Regions from separate parts of the Proteus sp. G2626 genome, predicted to be linked through region 1. Evidence: predicted binding sites of a transcription regulator. Region 1 holds the regulator's gene; each other region holds the start of a gene.
What was found. The regulator LexA, encoded in region 1, represses DNA repair genes until DNA is damaged. The targets are predictions, from matches to a motif close to TNCTGTATGTACATACAGNA.
Positions count from the first base shown of each region.

Region 2: the regulator LexA is predicted to act here: its motif matches at 1,186-1,205, upstream of dinB (DNA polymerase IV).
Region 3: the regulator LexA is predicted to act here: its motif matches at 1,779-1,798, upstream of GWJ05_RS12670 (metal-dependent hydrolase).

Region 1 is NZ_JAABNH010000007.1:400,577-403,866, forward strand. Features, by position in the region: gene ssb1 (single-stranded DNA-binding protein SSB1) at 1-306, shown strand, start outside; gene zur (zinc uptake transcriptional repressor Zur) at 582-1,112, shown strand; gene lexA (transcriptional repressor LexA) at 1,222-1,833, opposite strand; gene GWJ05_RS04255 (diacylglycerol kinase) at 1,961-2,332, opposite strand; gene plsB (glycerol-3-phosphate 1-O-acyltransferase PlsB) at 2,463-3,290, shown strand, end outside.
Region 2 is NZ_JAABNH010000028.1:41,425-44,714, forward strand. Features, by position in the region: gene GWJ05_RS16065 (CsbD family protein) at 1-26, opposite strand, end outside; gene GWJ05_RS16070 (glycerophosphodiester phosphodiesterase family protein) at 119-991, opposite strand; gene dinB (DNA polymerase IV) at 1,225-2,280, shown strand; gene GWJ05_RS16080 (TonB-dependent siderophore receptor) at 2,362-3,290, opposite strand, start outside.
Region 3 is NZ_JAABNH010000027.1:34,103-37,392, forward strand. Features, by position in the region: gene GWJ05_RS12665 (L-cystine transporter) at 1-953, opposite strand, end outside; gene GWJ05_RS12670 (metal-dependent hydrolase) at 1,196-1,762, opposite strand; gene hxpB (hexitol phosphatase HxpB) at 2,061-2,729, opposite strand; gene GWJ05_RS12680 (YniB family protein) at 2,929-3,290, shown strand, end outside.

The DNA.
Region 1 (3,290 bases):
GGTTCACAAGTGTATATCGAAGGTCAATTACAAACACGTAAATGGCAAGATCAAAGCGGCCAAGACAGATATAGCACTGAAGTTGTCGTTAACATCGGCGGCACAATGCAGATGTTAGGTGGCCGTGGTGGTCAAGATAATGCACCTTCACAAGGTGGTCAAGGCGGTTGGGGTCAACCACAACAGCCACAAGCATCACAACAATTTAGCGGTGGCGCACAATCTCGCCCAGCACAACAACCCGCAGCAACGCCAGCGCCAAGCAATGAACCACCAATGGATTTTGATGACGATATTCCGTTCTAAGATTGCTTAATCTTAAAACCTTTAAAAAATTAACCCAGCTTAGGCTGGGTTTTTTGTTGCTTATCGTCACTACATATCATCCTCTAAAATAGCGTTACAAGATGAAAATTTTTCAATTCAGATACAAAACATCGTTGTTTCCATCAGCATCTTCTTTTAAAAGAAAATTAAGAGCCGAGGTTATTTTCACAAAACCCCACTTTACACAAAGGTTTGCTCTTGAAAAATATGATAGGATTTGGATCATTAACAACGTCTGAGAGCATCTGATCCCCATGAATGAAGAGAAATTGCTCGCTCAGGCAGAAAAGCTCTGCCAGAAACGAGGTGTTCGCCTGACTTCACAACGTCTGGCAGTATTGCGTCTGATAATGCAGCAACCTTCTGCTATCAGCGCATACGACTTATTGGATTTATTACGCCAAGTTGAACCACAAGCAAAGCCACCCACGGTATATCGCGGGCTAGAATTTTTACTTGAGCAAGGATTTATCCATAAAATAGAATCCACCAACAGTTATGTGCTTTGTCATCATTTTGATGATGTTGAACATACGTCAGTAATGCTAATTTGTGACCGTTGTTTATCTGTCACTGAAAAGAACAGCCATAAAATTGAAGATGCGATTTCATTACTGGCAAAAGAGAGTGGATTTCATCTGCGCCACAGCGTAATAGAAATTCATGGGTTATGTTCACAGTGCCATGAAGCACAAGAGTGTACACACCCTGAAGGTTGTCATCATGATCACAGTATGGATGATAATCTAAAGCAGAAAAAAACCGGCGACTATAAGCCTCGTTGATTGCATTACTGCTAGAAATTCTACAAATGAAAAATGCAGATGATTTTGTGGTTTTACCCATCATCTGCATCTTTATAAAATAAGTTGTGTTGACTTATTTTGGTACAAATTACAACCATTCACCGTTACGAATAACCCCTACTGCTAAACCTTCAACAGTAAAGTTTTGCTCGCGTAAATCGACGATAATAGGTGAAAATTCTGGATTTTCTGCATGAAGCTCAATTTTATTACCGCTTTTCTTAAAGCGTTTTACGGTCACTTCATCTTCAATACGTGCCACAATCACTTGCCCGTTATGAACATCTTGCGTTTTATGTACAGCAAGTAAATCGCCATCCATAATACCGATATCTTTCATCGACATACCATTAACGCGCAATAAAAAATCTGCGCTTGGTTTAAATAGCATTGGATCAACTTGATAATGGCTTTCAATATGTTCTTGCGCTAACAATGGTTCACCAGCAGCGACTCGCCCAATTAATGGCAATCCTTCTGGCTCTTCTTCCATTAGCAAACGGATACCTCTAGATGCACCAGAGATAATTTCTATCACACCTTTACGAGCAAGCGCCTTTAAGTGCTCTTCTGCCGCATTTGGTGAGCGAAACCCAAGTTGGGAAGCTATTTCAGCCCGTGTTGGTGGCATACCCGTTTGCGAAATGTGATCACGAACCAAATCGTAAACCTGCTGCTGCCTTGCAGTTAATGCTTTCATTCCGCCCCCTGTTTGTTTATACAGTCAGACTGTGAGTATATACAGGTATATGACGATTTGAAACCTTAAATGAATATAAAATACGCATCTTTGGATTATTCTTCGACAAAAATAGAATTTTTTAACTTTATGCGAAGAAATGTCCCCAAAGAATGGTTACCCAAATAAATAATCCCAATATAATAGCAATAAGAACGGCGGCAGAACCCATATCTTTTGCACGTCCTGATAATTCGTGGTATTCAGATCCAATTCGATCGACAACTGCTTCTATGGCACTATTTACCAGTTCCAAAATTACAACCAATACAACGGAACCAACGAGTAAAATGCGCTCTAGACCACTGACATCAATGAAAAATGAAAGGATAATTGCAACCAAGGTCACAATGACTTCTTGTCTAAAAGCGGCTTCATTTATCCAAGCAGCACGAATGCCTTTGCATGAATAGCCACCAGCTTTGATGATTCGGGTAAGACCTTTATTTTGATTAGTCATAATAAACTCTATCGAAAACAAACGATTATTTTGCCACTTTTCTCTATTAATATTGTCACAGCACCACAGATCTACGAAAGACTTTCTGTTATGCTTTCGAAGTATTGCTAATAAGAGGCTACAACTATTTATGTCAGCTTGGCGTAAACTATATTATAACACATTGAATTTACCACTAAAATTACTGGTAAAAAGTAAACGAGTTCCGACTGATCCTATCACTGAATTAGGGTTGGATTCGTCGCGATCTTTTCTTTATGTGCTGCCTTATCATTCAAAGGCAGACTTACTAACATTAAGACAGCAATGTTTATCTTTAGGATTACCTGATCCACTGAAACCCATTGAGATAAGTGGAACGAAGCTCCCTGCGTATGTCTTTATTGATGACGGCCCAAGAGTATTCCGTTACTACTCACCTGATCCTCGTAAAGATTCCGTGAAAACATTCCACGCTTATCTTGATGCACATCGTAATAATCCGCATCTTGATATCGAAATGTTGCCTGTTTCTGTAATGTTTGGTCGCTCGCCTGGCCGTGAAGGCCACAATGGCGTCCCGCATTTACGTGTGCTTAACGGTATCCAAAAATTTATCGCGATCCTTTGGCTGGGGCGTGACAGTTTTGTTCGTTTTTCACCCACTGTATCAATGCGTGAAATGGCGAACGAACACGGAACTGACACCAGTATAGCGCGAAAGCTTGCCCGCGTTGCGCGTATTCATTTTTCTCGCCAGCGTTTAGCGGCCGTTGGTCCGAAATTACCAGCACGCCAAGATCTCTTCAATAAATTGCTTTCATCAAAAGCCATTGAAAAAGCCATTGAAGATGAATCAAAAGCGAAAAAAATCTCTCTCGATAAAGCACGTAAAAATGCCACTGATATCATGGAAGAAATTGCTGCTAACTTCTCGTATGAAGCAGTGCGTATTAGTGATCGCGTACTAAGTTGGACA
Region 2 (3,290 bases), on a different contig from region 1:
TCACCCGAAATTTTATTGTTTAACATTTTATTCCTCCTTACTTATTTCCATCAGATAACATGATTAAGTGTAGAAGAGAATGAAGTGAAGATAAAAGTGAATGCCTAAATCGACTTATTTACTCTTTTCTAAATGCTTTCATTTTAGCTGGAGAATCGACCATAACTGCATCAGCGCCTAATTCAGTAGCCTGAATATAATCTTTTTCGGTGTTGATACCAAAAAGAACAATATGAGCATTGCCACCAGCACGAAAACATGACATTGCATCTTTATCCCAACTAAGAATTGAAGCCGAACGTGCCTCGCCTAAAGTATATTTTTCAACAACCTCTACTTTTCGATGTAATTCAAGTCCATACCAACGAGTAATATCTAAATTTTCAGGTAATAAACAAATGTGACTCATCGTTATATTTGCAAGGATATCACGAGTGATATCACGACTTTCAAAACGCTCTACATTGGTAGGTAGTGCTTCAAGAAAGGCTGTGTTAGTGGAATAAACTCGAGTTCTATCAAGTGCATTATGTTTACTGAGAACAGAGGCCAATGCTTCGCCTTGAACTGCGGGATCAGCATCTGGCGATTTTAAATCAAGATAAAATTGAGTAGTAGGAAATTGAGTTAGGATTTCATCTAAGGTGGGAATAGTAACCCCTTTGTTTCGATAAGGAAATTGCTGTGTTTCTCCAAATTTATAGCCTGCATCCCATTGTTTAAGTTGTTGTGCAGTAAATTCAGAAACAGCACCTTGTCCATTAGTTAAGCTTTTTAAATCACTAGGGCGGTAAAGTACAGGAACGTTATCTTTCGATAATTGAACCGTGATCCAAATTGCGTCAGCTTGATTAGAGAGTGCTGTTTTTATAGCAACTTCAGTATTTTCTGGTGCATCAGCGGTGCCACCACGATGTGCGATAATTTTAGGGGATGCCATAAGAATTACAGAATAAAAAAAGAGAGAAATAGCAATAAATAATTTGATCATGAAAAATAATTTCCTTGTTTTATATATAGTTACAAAACAATCATTAAAGTAAATGTAATTAATCAACAAGCAAAAACAATCTAGCATCACTTTGTGACAATTCTATAAATAAACAGACTAATTCAGACTTTTATGAGAAATACACCTACATCTAGGGATATGAGAACGAATAAAAATTGCAGTTAATATTTACTTACTGTATATTTAAACAGTAAATGAGGTGAGGTGATTGTATGCGTAAAATTATTCATGTTGATATGGATTGTTTTTATGCGGCGATTGAAATGCGTGATAATCCAGCACTAAAAGAGATCCCAATTGCGGTTGGTGGAAATGCTTCTAGCCGAGGCGTTATCTGCACCGCGAATTATCTCGCACGTCGCTTTGGTGTACGTAGTGCTATGTCAACGGCCACAGCATTGAAACTATGTCCTCATTTAAAAGTCTTGCCCGGCAGAATGGCACTCTATAAAGAAACCTCAGCAAAAATTCGCCATATATTTTCTCGTTATACTGATCTTATTGAGCCTCTTTCACTTGATGAAGCATATCTTGATGTTTCGGAAAGTAAGCACTGTCATGGCTCTGCAACGTTGATAGCCCAAGAAATTCGCCAACAGATTGTTGACGAACTTAATCTCACGGCATCAGCGGGTATTGCACCAATTAAATTTCTTGCCAAAATTGCATCTGATATCAATAAACCAAACGGACAATATGTTATTACACCAGAACAAGTCGATGATTTTATTCTAAAATTACCACTCAACAAAATACCCGGTGTAGGAAAGGTGACGTTTGCACGTTTACAAGACATGGGATTAGAAACCTGTGCAGATATTCGTCGTACGGATGTTATTTCTCTGGTTAAAGCACTTGGAAAGTTTGGTCAAAATTTATGGGAACGTAGTCATGGTATTGATGCTCGTCAAATAAACCCGGATAGACTGAGAAAATCGGTAGGTGTTGAGCGTACTTTTGCGACAGATATTAATTCATGGGATGACTGCTTAGTATTACTTGATGGGTTGTATAACGAATTAGAAAAACGTCTCACAAAAGTTAAACCTGATCTAAGGATAGCAAGGCAAGGCGTTAAGCTGAAATTTGATGATTTTCAATTAACGACACAAGAGCATACTCATCCTATCTTAGAAAAAGCCGATTTAATAAATATTGCCTATCAAGCATGGCATGAGCGCCGAAATGGGCGAGGTGTACGGTTAATCGGGTTTCATGTCACTTTGCAAGATCCACAAATAGAGCGACAGCTTCTTTTAGCGTTATAAGAATTTAAAAAAAACCATAGCCGATCAACAGATTGGCTATGGTTAGGGTATTTATTTGCTGCATAGTTAATTTATGTAGCATTACCAGCGATAATTCATCGTTGCTGTCATCGTTCTACCAATGCCATAAAAACATGCAGTATCACCTGCACAAGAGGCAACATAATGTTTATTCGCAATATTATTCATATTTAGTTGAATTTCAGCTCCTTTTAAAGATGGTGATAATTCTCCTAAAGAATAGCCTACCATTGCGTCATACAACGTTACCGCAGGTACACTGACTGTATTTTTAGTATCACCTTGAGATACACCCACATATCTCACACCAAAGCCCGCTTTAGCACCATTAAGTAACCCAGAGATTACATCATATTGACCCCAAAATGAGGCCATGTGCTTAGGAACTCTTGGTAATTCTTTCCCTTGTGTTCCCGTAATAATGGTTTTTCTTACTTCGGTATCGGTATAAGCATAGCTACTAATTAATGAAATATTGTCAGTTAATTGGCTATTAATTTGAGCTTCAACACCCCGGCTTCTAATTTCACCCACGGGTTCAAAATAGGCTTTTTCGGCATTATAGTTAGTCACATTACGCTGTTGTAATTGATAAACAGAGAGCGTTGCTAATGTTTGTTGATTAGGGGTGAAATATTTAATTCCCGCTTCTAATTGGCGTCCTTCACTTGGATCAAATGGTGGTGCACCTGGTGCTCTACGCGTTTGTAAATTAGGTTCAAAAGAGGTGCTATAACTTATATAAGATGAAATACCATTATCAAAAGCATATAAAAGACCAGCACGACCCGTTAATTTATGATCATCTTGCTGATCATATGAGGTTGCTAAGAAGTCATGAGTTCGTACTTGCGCCCAGTCTTGGCGTAAACCTGCCAGTAATATCCAATTTTGCCATTGGAGCTGATCTTGTAGATACACCCCAATCTGATCCCGTTTTTGTAACTGATCGGTTGCAGGCTTTTGTAAGGTCATATTAATTGGATAGC
Region 3 (3,290 bases), on a different contig from region 1:
TCAATATTTAACGGGATACTTGCTGCACTTGAACGGCTAGTAAAGGCAAATGCTAATAAAGGTCCCGCTTTTTTGAAGAATTTAACTGGGTTTAAACCTGTAAAACTGACCAGTAATCCATGAACCACAAACATTAAGCCAATAGCAACATAAGAGGCAACAACAAAGCTTCCTAATTGAATAATGTCGTGCATATTTGAGCTGGCAACAACTTTAGTCATCAGCGCCATAACACCATAAGGGGTTAACATCATAACAATGCGAACCAGTTTCATGATCCATGACTGTAAGCAATCAATCGCAACTAATACTTTTTCACCACGAGGCTGATCTTCTTTGAGTAATTTCAGCGCCGCCATACCTAAGAAAGTGGCAAAGATAACAACACTAATAATGGATGTTGAACTTGCACCTGTTAAATCAGCAAATGGATTTTTAGGAATAAATGACAAGATAAGTTGAGGCATGGTTAAGTCAGAAACTTTACCCATGTAATTTTGCTCAAGTGCAATTAAGCGTTGTGCTTCTTGTTCACCTTGCACTAAGCCTTCTGCGGTTAATCCAAATAAATTGGCTATGACAATACCAATTAATGCAGAAATAGCAGTGGTAAATAATAAAGTACCAATAGTTAAGCCACTGATTTTACCTAGCGATGATGCCTGGTGTAAACGAGCAACGGCACTAAGAATAGAGGCAAAAACTAATGGCATAATGATCATTTGTAATAGCTGGACATAACCATTACCCACGATATTAAACCAAAGAATAGATTCTTTAATGATAGGATCATGTGAGTCATAGAATGCGTGTAGCGCTAATCCAAAAGCAACACCAAAAACTAAACCAACAAGGACTTTCTTTGAAAGGCTCCACTGACGTTGACTTAATTTAGCCAAGACGAGTAATAACACAACAAAGACGAGTACGTTAATGATTAACGGAAAATTCATCTTAACTCTCCAACGAGATCTTTATTTATATAATTTAGACGATTGTATGCGATATGAGTTCTTAAATAGTAAGAAAGGATATAACAGCATCAACTCGTTATAGGGTAACAGGATTGTTAATAACTTTTTATAATTAATTATTCTTTTATATAATCGTTTAGTTATAAAGACAAGAAAATAGGTATAAAAAGGTGTAAAAATTTATAAATAAATAGAGAATCGTAGGGTTTTGTCAGAGGGTGTTAAAAATTAGTGCGCTTGTCGTGGTACATCTGTAACCAGCTATTGACTTGCGAAGGCAATGTAACAGTAAGGTGTGGTGGCAAAAAAAGTGCACCTACAAGAATAAGCACAGAGATAAAACGTTCACCTTTTTTATTATTTTTTTTGCCTAAAATGGGTAGCGCAAAGCGCATTTTTAAAGGCCATAGGAAAGGAACACCAGCAGGGGTTAACATATCGGCAATGAGATGGCTAAGATAACCAAGTAAAAGCGCATGAAAGATATCTACTGAAATTTCCCAACGTGGTGAAACTTGGGTTTCCCATAAAATGGCTAAACCACAAAATGCGAGTAGGCTATGAGTGAAACCTCGGTGACCACAAAGTTTTGATAAGGGCAACGAAATAATACGGAACAATCGTCCAAGGATAGAGCCGGGATGATCTAAGTCTGGTAAAAGTGAGCCTAATAAGACAGCAGGGATCATGTGAAACCAATCACCATGAGCAAGAGCTGGCGTTATTTCAAGTTTCTGTGCTAACACAAGTGTTGCAACAGAAAAAAGTAAATGTCCTTCTGCAGTCATTCCTTGTCTGTTCTTTTGCTGTTCATTTATACAGTGATAAAGTATAAAAGGTTTTGATGATAACTAACAGACAAAAAAGATAAAAATTGCCTTAAATATTAAGCAATAACGGAAATATTTTATTTGATTGATTTAAAAATGATCGAATTTAGGATAAAAAGCTAAAAGTAAAATTAGTACTAATGACATTAAGTCAAATAAGTGAGAAAACTTAAAGAATAGAATTGATGAGGAAAATGTTAAAAGCAAAATAAAAGGGATATCTAATAAAGCAAAATATCCCTTTTATTGATAAAAGCTAGCCTAATAAATGTCGTTGTGTTAACTCATTAAGAGAGGCAATTTTCACATCCGCTAAACCCCACTGCTTATCATTAAATTGTGTTGTAGCGGGTACAACGATAGAACGCATTCTCGCACCTTTACAGGCAATCATACCATTACGAGAATCTTCTAATGAAACACAATGAATGGGATCGAGATCAAGTGCTTTGGCTGCATTTAGGTAGACTTCTGGATGTGGTTTACTGTGTGGTAATTCATCAGCAGAAACGACAGCTGAGAAATAATGGCGAATATTAAATAATTCCAATACTCGCTCAAGCATGAAATCAGGAGAAGCTGATGCTAATGCAATTTTTAACCCTGATGATTTACAAAGTTCTAAAGCATACTCGACACCGGGTAATAGTGGCTTGGTCTCTTCAACCAGTTTGACAACACGAGAAACCATTTTTTGTTTAGCTTCTTGTTTTGAAACGCCTTGCCATGGTGAGGCTTTATACCATAAATCAATGACTTCGTTTATTCTTAATCCAACCATATCGGGCATTGCCGATGAAAGGGATAAATCGACGCCTAATTCAGCAAAGACCTCATGTTCTGCTTGCTGCCAAAATGGTTCAGAGTCGATTAATAAACCATCCATATCAAAAATAGCAGCTTCAATAGGGAATTTAAAAGACATGTTACTCTCCATAAATAAGGTCTATGTTGTCGAATGGCGATTGTAGCAAGAGTTACAAAGAAAATCTTTTTAATCAGTTTCTTATTTATTTAGTAAAATAAATAGAGAGAATGGCTACTATTAATATATTGTCGTATTAGCCGTTAATTAGACTACGATAAACAGATAAATATTGACGAATTCTACTAGTGAGGATGTGATGAGTTATCAATATGCAGGATTATATGCCATTTTAAAGCGCGTTCTTGGCTGGCTTATTTTTATTCCTGCTTTTATTTCTACAGCTGTATCGTTGATAGGATTGGCTACAATACAACGTCCAAGTGGTGATGGCGTTAATGCAGTGATCAATGATTTTTTTCGTGTACTCGCTGAAATGGCGCAATTTAATACACCGTTTTTAGATTTCTTTTGGCAAAACTCACCTATCCCTAATACACAAATGGGGTTTAGCCAAGAAAATATCACTTTCTTTGTTATTTTTCTTTTTATGTTTGTTGGATTGGCGTTTAGTGCATCGGGATTACGAATCTATCGCCAAGTTAAGTATTTAAAAGAAAA